4 regions of the Nocardia sp. NPDC004415 genome follow, and region 1 is predicted to be linked to each of the others. Evidence: riboswitches for the same ligand, from Rfam matches in the RefSeq annotation. Region 1 holds a riboswitch; each other region holds the start of a gene.
What was found. Region 1 has a riboswitch for cobalamin ahead of ACWEMY_RS17810 (ABC transporter substrate-binding protein). Riboswitches for the same ligand answer to the same signal wherever they lie in the genome.
Positions count from the first base shown of each region.

Region 2: another riboswitch for cobalamin. It lies ahead of ACWEMY_RS12615 (ABC transporter substrate-binding protein); the one in region 1 lies ahead of ACWEMY_RS17810 (ABC transporter substrate-binding protein).
Region 3: another riboswitch for cobalamin. It lies ahead of metE (5-methyltetrahydropteroyltriglutamate--homocysteine S-methyltransferase); the one in region 1 lies ahead of ACWEMY_RS17810 (ABC transporter substrate-binding protein).
Region 4: another riboswitch for cobalamin. It lies ahead of cobN (cobaltochelatase subunit CobN); the one in region 1 lies ahead of ACWEMY_RS17810 (ABC transporter substrate-binding protein).

Region 1 is NZ_JBSGDP010000035.1:17,123-19,317, reverse strand. It holds gene ACWEMY_RS17810 (ABC transporter substrate-binding protein) at 1-1,053, opposite strand, end outside; cobalamin riboswitch at 1,070-1,263, opposite strand; gene ACWEMY_RS17805 (hypothetical protein) at 1,229-2,017, opposite strand; gene ACWEMY_RS17800 (hypothetical protein) at 2,001-2,195, opposite strand, start outside.
Region 2 is NZ_JBSGDP010000020.1:59,457-61,651, forward strand. It holds gene ACWEMY_RS12615 (ABC transporter substrate-binding protein) at 1-815, opposite strand, end outside; cobalamin riboswitch at 844-1,034, opposite strand; gene ACWEMY_RS12620 (TerD family protein) at 1,081-2,195, opposite strand, start outside.
Region 3 is NZ_JBSGDP010000099.1:2,786-4,980, reverse strand. It holds gene metE (5-methyltetrahydropteroyltriglutamate--homocysteine S-methyltransferase) at 1-911, opposite strand, end outside; cobalamin riboswitch at 1,047-1,250, opposite strand; gene ACWEMY_RS28335 (pyruvate carboxylase) at 1,534-2,195, shown strand, end outside.
Region 4 is NZ_JBSGDP010000031.1:27,842-30,036, reverse strand. It holds gene ACWEMY_RS16610 (MerR family transcriptional regulator) at 1-299, shown strand, start outside; gene ACWEMY_RS16605 (hypothetical protein) at 333-821, shown strand; cobalamin riboswitch at 851-977, shown strand; gene cobN (cobaltochelatase subunit CobN) at 1,017-2,195, shown strand, end outside.

The DNA.
Region 1 (2,195 bases):
CGGGTACAGGCCGGTGGCGGCCGCGAACTGGCCGTTGCCGACGTCTTCGGCGATCCCCGCGTAGTCGATCGACGCGGTGAACGCCTTGCGGACGGCGGTGTCGGTGAAGATGCCCGCCTTCAGGTTCATCTCCACCAGCAGCGACTGCAGCGCCTGCTCGGAGGACAGCACGTGCATGTCGCTGTCGCCGCGCAGTTCCAGCTTCGCCGAGGTGGACGGGTAGAACGCCATATCGGCCTCACCGCTGCGCACCCCGGCCAGCCGGGCCTGCTCGTCGGGCACGACGCGGACCGTGACGCCCTTCAGCGGCGGCGTTCCCTCCCAATGCTTCTGGTAGGGGGCGAGCACGAGATTGTCCGGGCTCCACGCGGTGATCGCGTAGGGCCCCGAGTACGCGCCCGCGCCGACGATCTTCGCCGAGTCACCGCCCGCGGCCTGCACGGCGGCGACGTCGTAGATCTGCAGCGAGTTGTCGCGCGCCGCGAGGGCGGCGGGCACCATGGCGTTCGGCGCGGGGGTGGTAATGACCACCTTGGCGCCGTCCACGGTCACCGTCGTCGCCTTGTCCAGGTACACCCTGGCCGCCGACGATTCGGCGATCTGCCGGGTCAGAGCCGCGGCCACGGCGGCGGCGTCGACCGGCTTGCCGTTCTGGAAGGTGACACCGTCGCGCAGCGTCACGATCCAGCGGGTGTCGCCGTCGCGCACCACCGATTCGGCCAGCCAGGGCGCGATCTCGCCGGACTCGGTGACCTGCAGCAGGTTCTCCGCGACACCCCAGTCGAACAGCCAGTTCGTGCCGGTACCCGCCGGGTCGAGACCGGCGATCTTGTAGGAGTTGTAGATCGTCAGGGTGCCGTCACCGGCTTCGCGCAGCGCCCGTGCCGCGGCGGCACCACCGTCGGTGGCCTCGCCCGCGCATCCGGTGACCATCAGGGTGGCCGCGAGCAGCGCGGCCAGCACGCCTGCGGCGCGGGAACGGCGCCGCCGCCCGGTCCGGGCATGGTCGGACAGCCGCAGGGCATCGTGCCTGCGGCGAGTGAGCACTCGCATTTCTCATCCTCGTGAAGCTAGATCCTGAAGCGGTGCAGGTATCCTGGCTCCCGGATCAACGCTCGCCTTCGGCCTTCCAACCCAGGAAGGTCGTGGCCATGGATGAAGGTCTGCTCCTCGGTCACAGTTGCGGGACAGCCCCGGATTCGCACCGGTGTTCCCTGCGGAAGTGAACCTAGCGGACGGGGCACGCCGGTGGGGGAACGGGCGGGGTCAGGTCGCTGTCGCTGACGGTGTATGTCAGCGGGGGATAGGTGAAATCCGTCTCGGTGTTCTCGCGTCGTCGCAGGGCGTGGAACTCGCGTCGCTGTTCGTCGTCGGCCGTGGTGAGGCGCGCACCCCGGTGCAGGTAGGGGTGTCCGTCGCGGAAGTGGAGAACAGTCTTCGATGTCCGGAAGGTGACGCCCAGCCACTCGTTCTCCGTGGTCCGGGCGGCCGTGTCCAGCACGATCTTGTGCCGGAGGAGCCGATTCGTGGCGACCGAGAACACCACGACGCCGTGGTGGGTCAGGGGGATGTCGAATCTCTTGCCGGAGTTCTTCGGTTCGACGATCAGCGTGCGCGGCGGGAGCTCGGGATACCGGTAGCAGGAGAAGACGGCGATGAACGACTCGTCGGCCAGATCGAGGGCCTGATCGGAATGGCTGCCCATGGTCGCGTAGGCATTGGTGTAGCGCTCGGCGAGCGCGTTGTCGAAGGCCGCCGGGAGTTCGGCGCGGGCCTGGATCCGCCGGGCCAGACGCTCGTGCACGGTCGCGAAGTGCTGGGCGGGACGGCCGTAGCGCGCGGTGGTGCGGACGAGCGGGATGCCGCCGGTGGCATCGATTCTGGTCAGCACGGCGCCGCGGCGGCCCTTGCCGAGGTCTTCCCAGTCGACGGAGGCGGCGAGTGCGGTGAACAGGTCGTCCTCGACCGGCAGCGGGTAGGTGACGATCCCGTCCGGGAGGCTAGATCCGGGGAGCAAGGTAGTCCCCGGTGTTCATGCTGAAGCGGAACCGGTCGCCGTAATCGATGAAGGACACGGACCGGTTCTCCTCGGCGTAGAGCTCGCGCAGCGCGTCCATGCCCTCCTCGGTGGGCGGCTCCAGCGGGATCAGGCCGGTACCCGGGTCGAGGAAGGTGCGGCCGTCGCGGTGCACGGC
Region 2 (2,195 bases), on a different contig from region 1:
TCGGGATCGGCGGCGATGAGGGCTTCCGCACTGATCGGCACATTCCGGCGCTCGGTGAGATCGGCGAAGGCGTTCACTCCGCCCGCCGCCTCGATGATCTGGGTGACGAAGTCGATCCCGCCCGCGACGGTGTAGGACCCGTCGTCCTTGGGCGTGAGGACCGCGACCCGCGGCCGGGGGGCGTCGGCGACCTTGGCGCGCACCGCCGCGATGCGCGCGGTCAGCTGTGTGACCACTTCCTCGGCACGCTCGTCGACACCCCACAGCGCGCCCAGATCACGCAGGTCGGCGTACACATTGTCGAAGCGCACGGTCTTCGGGTCGATCGCCTCGTCGGCCAGTCCGTCCGCGCTCGGGCACAGCGGGCTCAGCACCCAGGTCCGCACACCCAGCTCGTGCAGGCTGCCGCGGGTGCCGACGCTGTTCTGCGCGGAGGCCGCGAAGACGCCGTTGTAGCCCGAGAGCACGAAATCCGGCTTCTTCGCCAGCAGTTCGTCGCGGCTGGGCAGCTTCTCGACGTAGTCCGACTTCGCCTGCGCGTCCCGGTATTCGGGCAGCACGGCCGCGTCGAGGAACGCCGTCTGCACGAGCCGGTCGGTGACGCCGAGGGCGTGCGCGATCTCGATCGAGGGCTGGTAGGCGGCGTAGATGCACTGCGGCGGGGAGCCGACGGCGACATCGATGCCGCAGTTGGCACGGGTGACGGCATTCGCGCCGGTGGTGGCCGGTGCGGGCGGGCCACCGCACCCGGCAACGACGATCGCGCAGGCGATCAGCGCGCCGGTACGCAGGCGCGCGACAACAGAGGAGGTCAAGAGACGGCCTTCCAGGTCCTCGTGGAATGGGTACTGCGTGGCCGTGGCCGGTCTCCTGGCTGACGGGATGGCGCGCGACGGATCAGCCTTCCCAGGGCATGCCCCAGTGGCCCCGGACGGCATCGGCCGCCCGGATCGATCAGTCGCTCCCGATCACAGTGGCGAGGGCCGCATCGGTTTCGCACCGATTTCCCGAACACCACGGCTCGGGGACTGTACCAAGATCGGAAACCGGACGGTCGGGCCGGATGGTCGAATTGTCCGATCAGCGAGGATCGGGGCAGGTTCCCGCGTACCGGGTCAGGCCGAGACCGTTCTTGCCTTTGCTGCGCCCGACCGGCCCGTTCTTGGCCGAACGGACCCAGGCACCAGCGGTGTCGAGCACGGGCATGCGTTCGCTGAAGGCGCGGCTGTAGCGGGTGGTGCCGTCGACGGTGAGGATGCCCTCGCGCACGTCGATGTGGGCGACGGTGGCCCAGAAGGAGTTCTTGCCGTTGCCGATCAGCACGGTGATCTGGTCGGCGTCGGCGCCCGGCAGCCCGTCGGGCCCGGGGCGGCCGTAGCGCACGCGCACGCGGGGACGGCCGAAGGTGTCGATGGCGCCCGCGCCGTTGTCGACGGACTGGTAGACGTTGAGCAGCAGGTCACCGTTCTCGGTCGGGCGCACGACGACCTGTTCGGTGGCGGGCCGGTTGTTAGCGCCGGGGCCGCGGGAATCACCCTGGTGGTGCAGGAACGGCCAGACGGCCAGATCGCCCTGATGACCTTTCTCGCCGCTGATCACCACGTAGTCACCGGTGATCTCGTTGCGGCAGAAGAAGTACACGTCCAGATCGCCGGTGCCGTAGCGGGTGACCTGCCCGTCGGGCGCGTAATGCGCACCGCGGCCGTCCCATTCGAGACCGACGGTGAGAACGTACCCGGGGTCACCCTTGCGCAGGTCGATGCTGGCGCGGCGGTCGGGTGAGTCCTTGGTGAGGACCACATCGACCTTGCGCAGATCCACCTGCGGTGCCGCCGGCGCGGGCGCCGCGACGGGCTGCACAGGTGCCGAGTCCTCGGCGGGCTCCTCGTCGACGACGATCCCGTGCTCGGTCGCGAAGGCCGCGAGCCCCGCGCTGTAGCCCTGCCCGATCGCGTCGAGCCGCCACCCGTCGCCCCGCCGGTACAGCGCCACCGCCTGCAACACCGTCTCGCTCGTCAGATCCGGCGGCGTGAACGTCATCGACTGCCCCTCACCCGCGACGGTGACCCGCAGACCACGCACCTCGCCGAACCGGATGCCCTGCGCCTCGGTACTACCCGCGATCACGACCCGGTGGATGTCGTCCGGCAGCGCCGCCAGATCCACCGACACCACCGCGTCGGACTCCATCCGCA
Region 3 (2,195 bases), on a different contig from region 1:
GCGGCGTCGAGATCGGTGCGCCAGATGTTGCGGCCGTCGACCACGCCCGCCACCACCAGCTTGTTCGCCAGCGCGGGCAGCGCGGCGAGATCGGCGACCCGGGTGCCCGCGGTGAAGTCGACCGCCACACCCTCGACAGCGGTGTCGGCCAGCGCGCCCAGGGCGGCGTCGGGGTGCCCGAAGTAGGTGGCGACCAGGATCGCCGGGCGCCGGTCCACCGCCGAGAGCTGGGTGTAGGTGTCGCGCACGAGGGCGACCTCGGCGTCGGTGAGGTCGGTGACCAGCACCGGCTCGTCGATCTGCACCCACTGCGCGCCCGCGTCGGCGAGCTGGGTGAGCAGGTCGGTGTAGAGGGCGATGAGCTCCGGCAGCCGGTCCAGGGCCGCGCCGTCGGCGGACTTGGCCAGCTTCAGGAAGGTGATCGGGCCGACCACCACCGGGCGGGGCGCCACGCCGAGCTCGATCGCCTCGGCCAGCTCGGCGAGGAGCTTGTCGGGGTTGAGCGAGAAGACGGTGGCGGCGTCGATCTCCGGGACCAGGTAGTGGTAGTTGGTGTCGAACCACTTGGTCATCTCGAGCGGGGCCACGGTGTCGATGCCGCGCGCGGCCGCGAAGTAGCGGTCCAGCGGGTCGGCGATCCCGGCCACGCGCGGCGGCAGCGCGCCGAGCAGCACGGCGGTGTCGAGCACCTGGTCGTAGTAGGAGAAGGTGCCCACCGGCACCGAGTCCAGGCCCGCGGCCTGCAGCTCGAGCAGCTGGGCGCGGCGCAGCTCGCGGCCGACGGTGTGCAGGTGGCCCGCGTCGGCGCGGCCGGCCCAGTAGGCCTCGGTCGCGCGCTTGAGTTCCCGGTTCGGGCCCACCCGGGGCAGACCGAGAACCGTTGCGGTGAAAGGAGTGTGCGAAACAGTCACGGAAGTTTCTCCAGTGCGGTACGGACGGCCCTCACCATGCGGGCAGACGCCAACCGCCGGACCTTCCGTCGCGCACGCGGCAGGTCTGTGGGTGGTCCGCGCGCCCGATCCACGAGGCGGTGGCCGCCGGATACGGCGTATCCGGCACAGTCGGCAGGTCTTCGGACTCGCGGGCACCGGTCGTGTGTGTCGACCGACCTACTGGCCGTCGCTTCCCAAGCCTTGGACTCAGTGCGTGATGACGGCGGTCGTTCCTGCATACCGCTGCGGGACAGTCCCGGATTCCCACCGGGTTCCCTCTTCACCCGGCGCCGGGGAACCGGCGGCGGGCTTCGACACCGGCGCGGGAGGTCGGGGCTCCGACTCTTCCACCGCGCAGGCGAACCAGCTGCACCCACCAGCATAGGGGGTCGCGGGCCCGACGCTCACCCGGACGTCTCGAACAGGGGCGTGACCTGCGCGTTGCCGCCGCATCGCCGACCGCACGGGCGGGTGACTCCCGCGGTGAGATGTGACGGTCCGATTACCGCGACTTCGCAGGTCGGGGAGTGTTCGGTGTGAAGACTGTGGCGAAGTCACCTTGCGTGCCGAACCCCGCTCGCGGGCCGGGTACCGTAGGCCAATGTTCTCGAAAGTCTTGGTCGCCAATCGCGGCGAGATCGCCATCCGCGCCTTCCGCGCCGCCTACGAACTAGGCATCGGAACGGTCGCGGTGTTCCCGTATGAGGATCGCAACTCCGTGCACCGTCTCAAGGCGGCCGAGTCGTATCAGATCGGTGAGGAAGGTCACCCCGTGCGGGCCTACCTCTCGATCGAGGCGATCGTCGAGGCGGCCAAGTCGGCCGGCGCCGACGCGATCTACCCGGGATACGGCTTCCTGTCGGAGAATCCCGATCTGGCCGCGGCCTGCGCGCGCGAGGGCATCACCTTCATCGGGCCCTCGGCCGAAGTGCTCGAGATGGCGGGCAACAAGGCCACCGCGATCGAGGCCGCCCGGGCCGCGGGCCTGCCGGTGCTGAAGTCCAGCGAACCCTCGGCCGACATCGAGCAACTGCTGGCCGCCTCGGCGGAGCTCGAGTACCCGATCTTCGTCAAGGCCGTCGCCGGCGGTGGTGGCCGTGGCATGCGCCGGGTCGCCGCGCCCGAGCAGCTGCGCGAGTCGATCGAGGCCGCCTCCCGCGAGGCCGAATCGGCCTTCGGCGACCCGACCGTGTTCCTCGAGCAGGCCGTGGTGAACCCCCGCCACATCGAGGTGCAGATCCTGGCCGACCAGCACGGCAATGT
Region 4 (2,195 bases), on a different contig from region 1:
CCGTGCTTGAATCGGTACAGGCCGCCACGGTGACGCTCGAAGCGATCCCGGGCAGCCTCCGGCTCACCGACGGGGAATCCGTCCACACCCTCGCCGCCACCGTCACCGGCCCGCCCATGACCATCCATTTCGCCGTGACCACCCTCTATCCGGCGGTGGCGGGCGCGGTCGGCCCCGACCTCATGCTCGACCTCATCGCTCCCGACCAGCCGGTCCGCGTCCGCTCCGCCGACGACGGCACCCTGCTCACCCTGGCGATGCCCCGGCGCCCCGAATCCGCCGACCCGGCAACCCACTAGCCGACTGCGCACAGTCCTGCCGAAAGGAACTCCATGACCACCCCCACCACCGACCCCGTGATGACCCGGATCACCGCCGCGGTGACCGAATCCCGTTCGGGCGACACCGATTCCGCCCGCGCCACCCTGGTCGCCCTGTGGTCCGAGATCGGCGCGGCGGGCGACCCCCTGCACCGCTGCACCCTCGCCCACTACCTCGCCGACCTCCATGACCATCCGGCCGAGGCCCTCGCCTGGGACATCCGCGCCCTCGACGCCGCCGACACCCTGACCGACGCCCGGCTCACCGAACACCACGCGGGTCTGCGGGTCGCGGGGTTCTACCCGTCGCTGCACCTCAACCTGGCCGACAACTTCCGCCGCCTCGGTGCCTTCCCCGCCGCCGGCCACCATCTCGACGCCGCGCGCGCCCACGTCGGGGCCCTCGCCGACGACGACTACGGGACGATGATCCGCCGGGCCCTGGACGAGGTCGCCGCCGCCGTGGCCGCCGGGGACACCACCGCACGCCCCACCCCCTGATCGGTCCTCCGGGGACCGGACGCGGGCTGGAAAGTTGTGGCGGCGGTGGGGCCGTTACCATCGTCATGCTCGGCGGGCGTCGAGGAAACCGGTGGAAATCCGGTGCGGTCGCGCCACTGTGAACAGCCAGACCCTCTCCGGCGAGCACACGACAACCACCCCGTTGGGCGCGTCACCCGAGGAAGGTCTCACCCTGTGATCCTGCTGCTGTCCACCTCCGACACCGATCTGCTGAGCGCGCGCGCGAGCGGCGCCGAGTACCGGTGGGGCAACCCCGCCCGGCTGCTCGTGGCGGACCTGCCGGAGCTGCTCGACGGCGCCGACCTGGTGATCGTGCGCATCCTCGGCGGCAAACGCGCCTGGGAGGAGGGCCTGGACGCGATCCGGGCCAGTGGGGTGCCGATGGTGGCCCTCGGCGGCGAGATCGCCCCCGACGCCGAACTGATGGAATGCTCCACCGTGCCGGTGGGTGTGGCCGCCGACGCGCACAACTACCTCGCCGCCGGTGGCGCGGAGAACCTGCGTCAGCTGCACCACTTCCTGTCCGACACGGTGCTGCTCACCGGCCACGGCTTCGAACCGCCGGTGCAGCTGCCCAGCTGGGGTGAGCTCGAGCGCTCGGCCCGCATCCTGGAACCGCACGCCCCGACCGTCGCGGTGGTCTACTACCGCGCCCAGCACCTGGCGGGCAATACCGGCTACATCGACGCGCTGTGCACGGCCATCGAGGCCAAGGGCGCCCGCGCGCTGCCCGTCTACTGCGCCTCGCTGCGCACCGCCGAACCGGAACTGCTCGAAGTGCTCGGCCGCGCAGACGCCCTGGTGGTCACCGTGCTCGCCGCGGGCGGCAGCAAGCCCGCCACCGCCTCGGCCGGTGGTGACGACGAAGCCTGGGACGTGGCCGCGCTGGCCGCCCTGGACGTGCCGATCCTGCAGGGCCTGTGCCTGACCAGCGGCCGCGCCCAGTGGGAGGACAACGACGACGGCCTCTCGCCGCTCGACGTGGCCACCCAGGTGGCGGTGCCGGAGTTCGACGGCCGCATCATCACGGTCCCGTTCTCGTTCAAGGAATTCGACGCCGACGGCCTGTCCACCTATGTGCCCGACGCCGAACGCGCCGCCCGGGTCGCCGGTATCGCGGTGCGCCACGCGCGCCTGCGCCACATCCCGGCCGCCGACAAACGGATCGCGATCATGCTCTCCGCGTACCCGACCAAGCACGCCCGCATCGGCAACGCCGTCGGCCTGGACACCCCCGCCTCGGCCATCCGCCTGCTCACCGAACTGCGCGCCGCGGGCTACGACCTCGGCGAACCCGGCGAGATCCCCGGCCTGGAGCAGGCCGACGGCGACGTGCTCATCCACGCCCTGATC